2 regions of the Microbulbifer sp. SH-1 genome follow, and region 1 is predicted to be linked to the other one. Evidence: predicted binding sites of a transcription regulator. Region 1 holds the regulator's gene; the other holds the start of a gene.
The links. The regulator LexA, encoded in region 1, represses DNA repair genes until DNA is damaged. The targets are predictions, from matches to a motif close to ACTGTNTNTANANACAGT.
Positions count from the first base shown of each region.

Region 2: a site for LexA is predicted at 2,334-2,351, ahead of ruvC (crossover junction endodeoxyribonuclease RuvC). Genes of this name have one in related genera too.

Region 1 is NZ_CP046948.1:1,313,998-1,318,416, forward strand. It holds gene GNX18_RS05795 (DUF6763 family protein) at 54-386, shown strand; gene GNX18_RS05800 (TIGR00730 family Rossman fold protein) at 459-1,100, opposite strand; gene lexA (transcriptional repressor LexA) at 1,292-1,900, shown strand; gene GNX18_RS05810 (hypothetical protein) at 1,987-2,241, opposite strand; gene GNX18_RS05815 (DUF6586 family protein) at 2,343-2,873, opposite strand; gene topA (type I DNA topoisomerase) at 2,882-4,419, opposite strand, start outside.
Region 2 is NZ_CP046948.1:4,572,449-4,576,867, reverse strand. It holds gene ruvB (Holliday junction branch migration DNA helicase RuvB) at 92-1,111, opposite strand; gene ruvA (Holliday junction branch migration protein RuvA) at 1,128-1,739, opposite strand; gene ruvC (crossover junction endodeoxyribonuclease RuvC) at 1,791-2,321, opposite strand; gene GNX18_RS18925 (YebC/PmpR family DNA-binding transcriptional regulator) at 2,461-3,204, opposite strand; gene aspS (aspartate--tRNA ligase) at 3,307-4,419, opposite strand, start outside.

The DNA of each region.
Region 1 (4,419 bases):
GAATGAAAGGCCAGTGATTGGCGTCTTTGGGTGATGACGACAGGAGGTACCCCATGGCGAGAATAGCGCCGGAAATAGGCAGCTGGTTCGAGAACTTTCAAAGCGGTGATTTGTTTGAAGTGGTCGCTGTGGACCAACCATCCCGCACCATCGAGATTCAGTATCTCGACGGCACTCTTGATGAAATTGATTTTCACAGTTGGCCGCGATTGCCCGTCATCGGCGCCGCAGCTCCGGAAGATGCCAACGCGGGCTACGGCTCCTGGGCGCAAGAGATGCAGGACGACGAAGACTCCGGCTACACCAGTCCGATTTTTTCTCCGGTTCAGAGCACCATAGACCGCCTTGAGGGTGAAACCTTCCCGGGAACAGACGAAGGGCCGTGATGGCGATTGTTGCCCGGACGAATGTTGCCCAGACGAACAACAGGCTCAACCAGCCCCAGCGGGCGACGGTCTCTACTCATCCCGCTTACGAATGAAGTCGATGATGATTTCCGCTGCCTCATCCACGGTATCCACCAGTTTGAACAGCTCCAGATCAGCGGCATCGATACACGCGCGCTCAAGTACGGTACCCACCAGCCACTCCAGCAGACCAGACCAGTAGCGCTTCCCGACCAGCACAATGGGAAAACGCCGCACCTTCTGGGTCTGCACCAGCGTCAGCGCCTCAAACAGCTCATCCATGGTGCCATAGCCCCCAGGCATGGCTATGAAGCCAACCGCATGCTTCACAAACATGAATTTGCGCACGAAGAAATAGCGGAAGTTCAGGTGGATATCCAAATAGGGGTTGGGCACCTGTTCGAATGGCAGCTCGATATTCAGGCCTATTGAAGCGCCGGCATGGGTAAATGCGCCGCGATTGCACGCCTCCATAATACCCGGGCCACCGCCGGTGATAACCGGGATGCCCTCACCCGCCAGCAGCTCGCCCAGCCGCACCCCTTGTTGGTACTCAACAGCGTCTTCCCGAAAACGTGCGCTGCCAAATACGGTCACCGCACCCTTAAGCGTAATCAGGCGCTCTATGCCATCGACGAGTTCAGACTGAATACGAAGCACGCGCCACGCTTCCGGCATTTTTGCATCCAGCATATGCCTTCTCCTAATCGCTCTTACTTCTTATGTTGGCAGCGAATCGGCAAACCGAGTCAGCGCAGGTTTTGGAGTTCGCCGGTCCCTCCAAGTCTAGCAGTATTGACGCGAGAGCCTTGTGGATTGCGTGAGGGAGAAATCTGTATATAATCCCAGCAACTGTATAAAAATACAGACAACAGGAAACGCCCATGACAAACCTCACTGCTCGCCAGGCTCAGGTACTGGAACTGATCAAATCCTATCTGGACGAAACGGGTTACCCGCCCACCCGGGCCGAGATCGCACAGGAATTGGGCTTTCGCTCGCCAAACGCAGCGGAAGAACACCTAAAGGCGCTCGCGCGCAAGGGGGCGATTGAAATGGTTGCCGGTGCTTCCCGGGGCATTCGCATTCCCGGCCACCAGAGTGGCCTACCCATTGTTGGCCGGGTAGCCGCGGGCAACCCGATTCTGGCGGAGGAGAATATCGAGGAGTACTGCGAGATCCCCGCGGAATTCTTCCACCCGCCGGCGGATTACCTGTTGCGGGTGCACGGCATGAGCATGAAGAACGCCGGCATTTTTGATGGAGACCTTCTCGCGGTACAGCGCACCGACAATATCCGCAACGGACAGATTGTGGTGGCGCGAATCGAAGACGAGGTGACCGTTAAGCGCTTTAAGCGCCGCGGCAACCAGGCGATGGTCCAGCTGTTGCCGGAGAATGAAGAATTTGACGTCATCGAAGTAGATATGCGCGACAAGAATTTCGCGATTGAAGGACTCGCGGTCGGCGTAATTCGCCAGAACCCGTTCTAACCTGCAGGCGAATAGCCTGTGCGTCATCCAACAAAAACGGGGCTCATCGAGCCCCGTTTTTGTTGGTCCACCGGGAGCTTTCCTCCTCAGTGGATGGTGTGTTCCGTAACGTCCACCTCTTCCTCTTCAAAGGGTTCCGGCTCCAGGGCACCGAGATCCTGCACCGCCTCAATACCGGCCTCCAACATGGCACGAGCGATCGCAATCTTGTGCTCGCGCAGGAAGTTCAGGCTTTCGTCCGAGAAATGAATACGCACCAGCGGGTCCTCCCTGTGACCAGCGCGTCGCAGCGCCACATCACCATTGGACAACTCGATGATTTCGTAAGTCTCAGAGGACATTCACTTCTCCAGTTACAGCGGGATTTGCGGGCAGTGTAACACAGGGATCAGTGATTATTCAGTGGCCAGACACGGTCGGGAGTGGCGCCGCACTAACCTGATCACCATTCCACGCTCTGGGCGCGCTGCCGTGCCACCAGCTCGCCGAGCTGGCGCTGCCAAAATCTGAGGCTCTCCACACTGAGACTGGCAGGAATGTTTGAATCCACCTGCCGCAGGGGTATCAGGGACTGCACACCGCTGGCGGTCGGAGAAGACTCCTGGCCTCCACCCGCCGTGGGGCGCCACAACCCCCGCCAGCAGTGCGCCATAGCCGCAAACCAGCTCTCGGGGTTTTCCTCCAGATCCAGCAGCTCAGCGACCTCAGCGCTGTATTTGTTGCGCGCACTTACCAGCTCCTGTAACCGGACCGCAGTGTCCGGCTCGCCACCAGGTCTGAAGCCCAGTTGCAGCTGGTAGCCCTGCTCTGCCAGAAACGCGCGATAAGCCCGCCACAACTGCAACAACGCACCCTCAAGCAGCGCGGACCGCAACAGCGGCGGGCTTTCATCGTCGGCGGTATCCAGTGAATGCAATATCAGCTCTGATTTTCGCAGGGCCGAAGCCACCAGACCGGTATAGGGGTTGCTCATTGCTTCACCTATTTCGCCGGTGACTTTTTGGCCGGGGCTTTTTTCGCGGCTGCTTTTTTGGCCGCGGCCTTTTTCGCCGGCGCCTTTTTAGCAGCCGATTTTTTCGGCCCTGCGGATTTGCTGCCTGAGTCCTCTACCAGCCATTTACCGCCGGTATAGAACGCCTTCCAGCCGGTTGCCTTGCCGTCTTCCTCGGATTGCACGTACTGTTCCTGGGTTTTGCGGCTAAAACGCACAACCGTATCCCGGCCCTCGCTGTCTTCCGTAGGTGCGGAGAACAGGAAACTGTACTTGGGATCAATCTCATCCTTATGCGGCAGCAGCTCCTTCACCAGCGGCGCGCGGGTCTCGCGGTTTTTCGGGAACTGGCTGGCAGCCAGGAACAGACCCGAAGCACCGTCGCGCAGGATGTAAGTGTCGTCGACCTTTTCACAGGCGAGCTCCGGCATGGGTACCGGGTCCATTTTCGGCGGCGCGGGCTGACCGTTCTTGAGCAGTTTGCGGGTGTTTTTACAGGCATCATTGGTGCAGCCGAAGTATTTGCCAAAGCGGCCAGACTTCAACTGCATGTCGCTGCCGCACTTGTCGCACTCAATCAATGGGCCGTCATAACCCTTGATCTTGAACGTGCCCTTTTCCACCTCGAAGCCGTTGCAGTCCGGGTTGTTTCCGCAGATATGCAGCTTGCGCTGCTCGTCCACCAGATAACTGTCCATAGCGGTGCCGCATTTGGGGCACCGATGTTTGTCCCGCAGTTGACGGGTTTCGGCTTCGTCATCCTTATCCGCGTCGATAGCCTCTTCGCCGGACACCAGATTCATGGTGTTGGTGCAGCGCTCCTTTGGCGGTAACGCATAGCCGGAACACCCCAGGAAAACGCCGGTGGAACCGGTGCGAATCTGCATATGGCGGCCGCACTGACCGCACTTGATATCGGTATCCGTGGGCGCATTGCGTCGCATGCCACCGTCGGTATCCTGAGCTTGTTCCAGGCGCTTGCTGAAGTCCGTGTAGAACTCATCCAGAAGTGCCTTCCACCCTTTTTTCCCTTCAGCCACGGCATCCAGGGATTCTTCCAGGCTCGCGGTGAAACCGTAGTCCATCAGGTCGGTGAAGCTTTCACTCAGACGGTCGGTGACGATGTCGCCCATTTTTTCCGCGTAGAAACGGCGGTTTTCCAGGCGCACATAGCCGCGATCCTGAATGGTGGAAATAATCGACGCGTAGGTAGACGGCCGGCCGATACCGCGTTTTTCCAGCTCTTTTACCAGGGCTGCCTCGCTGAAGCGCGCCGGCGGCTTGGTGAAATGCTGTTTCGGATCCAGTTTCTTGAGATTGAGTTTTTCCCCAACCTTGATGTCCGGCAATGCCAGATCTTCGTCTTTCTTGCTCTGCGGCGGCGCCACTTTGAGAAAGCCGTCAAAACGGATAACCCGGCCGCGGGTGCGCAACTCAAAGTCTCCGGCACTCACCACCACAGACGTGGACGTGAACTGTGCAGGTGTCATCTGACATGCAACGAACTGTTGCCAGATCAAGGTGTAAA
Region 2 (4,419 bases), 1.4 Mb from region 1:
CCACCGGTCCACCCGCAAGGAACCTCTGGAAACCTAGCGAGCGCTGGCGACCAACGATGGGACAACATGCTACAGGATGACGACCGCTTCGTCAGGTGCGGTCGGGCTTCGGGATACCAAAATGTTCGTACGCCAGCGCCGTCACCAGCCGCCCCCGCGGGGTGCGGGTGATATATCCCTGCTGGATCAGGTAGGGCTCGAGCACGTCCTCGATAGTGTCGCGCTCTTCGCTGACCGCGGCGGCAAGACTGTCGACCCCTACCGGGCCGCCGTCAAACTTCTCGATCATGGTGAGCAGCATACGGCGGTCGAGCTGATCGAATCCGCGGGCGTCCACGTTCAGCATGTTGAGCGCGCGGTCGGCGATATCCACACACACACGACCATTGCCTTTTACTTCGGCGTAGTCGCGCACCCGGCGCAGCAGGCGGTTGGCAATACGCGGCGTACCGCGGGCGCGGCACGCGACCTCGCGCGCGCCCCCCTCATCCATCTCCACGCCCATGAGTCGCGCCGAGCGGGCGACGATGCTGGTGAGGTCGTCGATGTTGTAAAACTCGAGCCGCTGCACGATACCGAAGCGATCCCGCAGTGGAGAGGTAAGCAGGCCCGCACGCGTGGTGGCTCCCACCAACGTAAACGGCGGCAGGTCCAGCTTGATCGAGCGCGCCGCCGGCCCTTCGCCGATCATGATGTCGAGCTGATAGTCCTCCATTGCCGGATACAGCACCTCTTCCACATGGGGACTGAGGCGGTGGATCTCGTCGATGAACAGCACATCCCCCGGCTCGAGATTGGTCATGATGGCGGCGAGATCGCCGGCCTTTTCCAGCACGGGGCCAGACGTCGTCTTGATCGCCACACCCATTTCTGCGGCGATAATGTTGGCGAGCGTGGTCTTGCCGAGACCGGGGGGGCCGAACACCAGGGTGTGGTCCAGCGCCTCTTTGCGCAGCTTCGCGGCCTGAATAAAGATCTCCATCTGCTCGCGCACCACCGGCTGGCCGACGTAATCGGACAAGGATTTGGGGCGCACGGCGCGGTCGTACTGATCTTCCTGGCCGGAAGGGCCTATGGGTTCGGGGGCGATGAGACGGTCGGCTTCAATCACTGGATGCACTCAATTATCAGGCAGGGGCCATGCTCTTCAGGGCGATACGGATCAAGCTGGCGCTGTCGGCGTCGGGCTGCTCCTTGGCGGCGCGGGAGACCATTTTGGTGGCATCCGTGGGCTTGTAACCGAGCGCAACCAGAGCACTTTCCGCCTCGCCCGCATGGTCCAACTTGGGTTCGGCATTCACCGCCAACAGCGGGATGTCGCCGAGATCACCGGCCTGCGGGGTGAGTTTGCCGCGCAGCTCGATGATCAGGCGCTCGGCGGTTTTCTTGCCCACACCGGGTACTTTTACCAGCGCCCCCACATTATCGTCCGCCACACAGCGCGCCAGCGCGGCGCCATCGAGGCCGGAGAGAATTGCCAGCGCCATTTTCGGGCCGACGCCGTTGACCTTAATCAGGATGCGGAACAGCTGGCGATCCGATTCGCGGATAAAACCGAACAGCTGCTGGGAGGTTTCCGACACCGCCAGATGCGTATGCAACTGCACACTGCCACCGAGTTGCGGCAGTTCAAAGATGGTGGTCATGGGAGCCAGCACTTCGTAGCCGACGCCCTGCACATCCACCAAAAGTTGCGGCGGCTGAACCGCGGCCAGTTTGCCGGTAAGTCTTCCGATCATTGTTTTTCCAGATTTTATTTCGGGTCCGCAGACTTTTTTCTTTCCATCCGATCAAGTCACACTCAACCTTCCGCGCCGGAACCGGGCCCGGCTTCCGGTAGAGGACTGGATCAATGTCTGCATCGTGTGCAGATGACAGAGTGCCACCGCCAGTGCATCCGCGGCGTCTTCCTGCGGCGAGGCGGGGAGTTTCAATAGGGTTTTGACCATGTGCTGGACTTGTAACTTGTCCGCCGCACCACTGCCCACCACCGCCTGTTTCACCTTGCGCGCTTCGTATTCCGACACCGGCAGACCTGCGTTGGCAGCGGCGACGATGGCGGCGCCCCTCGCCTGGCCGAGCTTCAGGGCCGAACCCGCGCTCTTGGCCATGAACACATTTTCAATGGCCATCTGCTGTGGCTGGTACTGCTGGGCAATCTGGCTCACTGCGTCGAAGATGAGTTTGAGCCGCTCCGGCAACGGGGCATCCGGTATGCGGATCACGCCGCTGGCCACATAGCGGGCACTGGAGCGCTCCACGTCGATCAGGCCATAGCCGGTCTTGCGTGAGCCGGGGTCTATCCCCAGAATTCGGGTCACGGCTGCCTGCCCCCTGTACATTTATACAATTCCGGCGGGAAGTGTCCCAAGGCGATTGCGGGGCGTCAAGGCGAAAGGGGCAATCCCCGGAAACAAAAATGCCCCGACTGGCGGGGCATATCAGGGGCGCGAAGCAGGATTACCCGAGTTCGGCCATTACCTCTTCCGGGATATCCGCATTGGTGTAGACGTTCTGCACATCGTCCAGGTCTTCCAGCATATCCACCAGTGCCAATACCTTCTCCGCACCCTCTTTATCCAGCGCGATGGTGGTGGAGGGGATCATGGCGATTTCCGCGCTCGCTGGAGCGAAGCCCGCTGCGGTCAGCGCCTCCTTTACCGGCATGTAATCGGTAAACTCGGTGGTTACCTCGATGCTGCCGTCGTCATTGGTGACGATATCTTCCGCACCGGCTTCCAGCGCCGCTTCCATCAGTGCATCTTCATCCACACCCGCGTCGTAGAACATCTGCCCCTTGCGCGAGAACAGATAGGCCACGGAGCCGTCGGTACCCAGATTGCCGCCACGCTTGCTGAAGGCGTGGCGCACTTCACTTACGGTGCGGTTGCGGTTGTCGGTCAGGCATTCCACCAGCACCGCGACACCGCCAACGCCATAGCCTTCGTAGATGACCGCCTCGTAGTTATCGCCGTCATTGGCGCCAGCACCGCGGGCAATCGCTTTGTCGATGGTGTCGCGCTTCATGTTCGCGCCGAGGGCCTTATCGATGGTGGCACGCAGGGTGGGGTTGTCATCCGGATTGGCACCGGCCTTGGCGGCGACGGTCAGTTCGCGAATGATCTTGGTGAAAATCTTGCCCCGCTTGGCATCCTGGGCAGCCTTGCGGTGCTTGATGTTGGCCCATTTACTGTGTCCAGCCATCAATTTTTCCTCCGTCGTCTCCCTGTAGGAGCCTGCTTGCAGGCGAACATTCGCAGTGCGAAATTCGCCTGCAAGCAGGCTCCTACAGCGGTTTTCTACAACTTAACCTACCTGCTCTTCTTTACTGCGCAGGCGAATGCTCAGCTCGCGCAGCTGTTTGGCATCTACCGCGCCGGGGGCGTCGGTCATCACACAGGCAGCACTCTGGGTTTTCGGGAAGGCGATGACGTCGCGGATGGAGTCGCTGTTGGTCATCAGCATCACCAGGCGGTCGAGGCCGAAGGCAAGGCCACCGTGGGGCGGCGCACCGTATTTCAGTGCATCCAGCAGGAAGCCGAATTTTTCGCGCTGCTCTTCGGCGCTGATGCCCAGGGCGCGGAATACGGTCTGCTGCATTTCCTGATTGTGGATACGGATGGATCCTCCACCCAGCTCAGTGCCGTTCAGCACCATATCGTAAGCGCGCGACAGGGCCTCCAGCGGGTTCTTCTCCAGCTCCTCCGGTGCGCAGGAGGGTGAAGTGAACGGGTGGTGCAGCGCGGTAATACTGCCGTCGTCGTTCTCTTCGAACATCGGGAAGTCCACCACCCACAACGGGGCCCATTCGGCGACGTACAGGTTGAGGTCTTCTCCCAGCTTGCAGCGCAGGGCGCCGAGAGCTTCGGATACAATTTTGCCCTTGTCGGCGCCGAAGAAGATCAAATCGCCGTTCTCCGCCCGCAGACGGTCGAGAATAGCTGCGCGCACATCGTTTGGCAGGAACTTGACGATGGGGGACTGCAGGCCGTTTTCCAGGTCGGACTTGTCGTTGACCTTGATATAGGCGAGGCCCTTGGCACCGTAGATACCCACAAATTTGGTGTAATCGTCGATCTGCTTGCGCGTCAGTTTGTCGTTGCCACCGGGCACTTTCAGCGCAGTGACACGGCCTTTCGGGTCGTTCGCGGGGCCGGAGAACACTTTGAAGTCCACATCGGTCATCAGATCCTTGATGTCCACCAGTTCCAGCGGAATGCGCAGGTCAGGCTTGTCGGAGCCAAACTTTTCCATCGCCTCGCTGAACGGCATACGCGGGAATTCCCCCAGCTCAACGCCTTTCAGCTCCTTGAACAGCTTGCGGATCATGCCCTCGGTGATGGACATGATGGCGTTTTCATCGAGGAAACTGGTCTCGATATCGATCTGGGTGAATTCCGGCTGGCGGTCTGCGCGCAG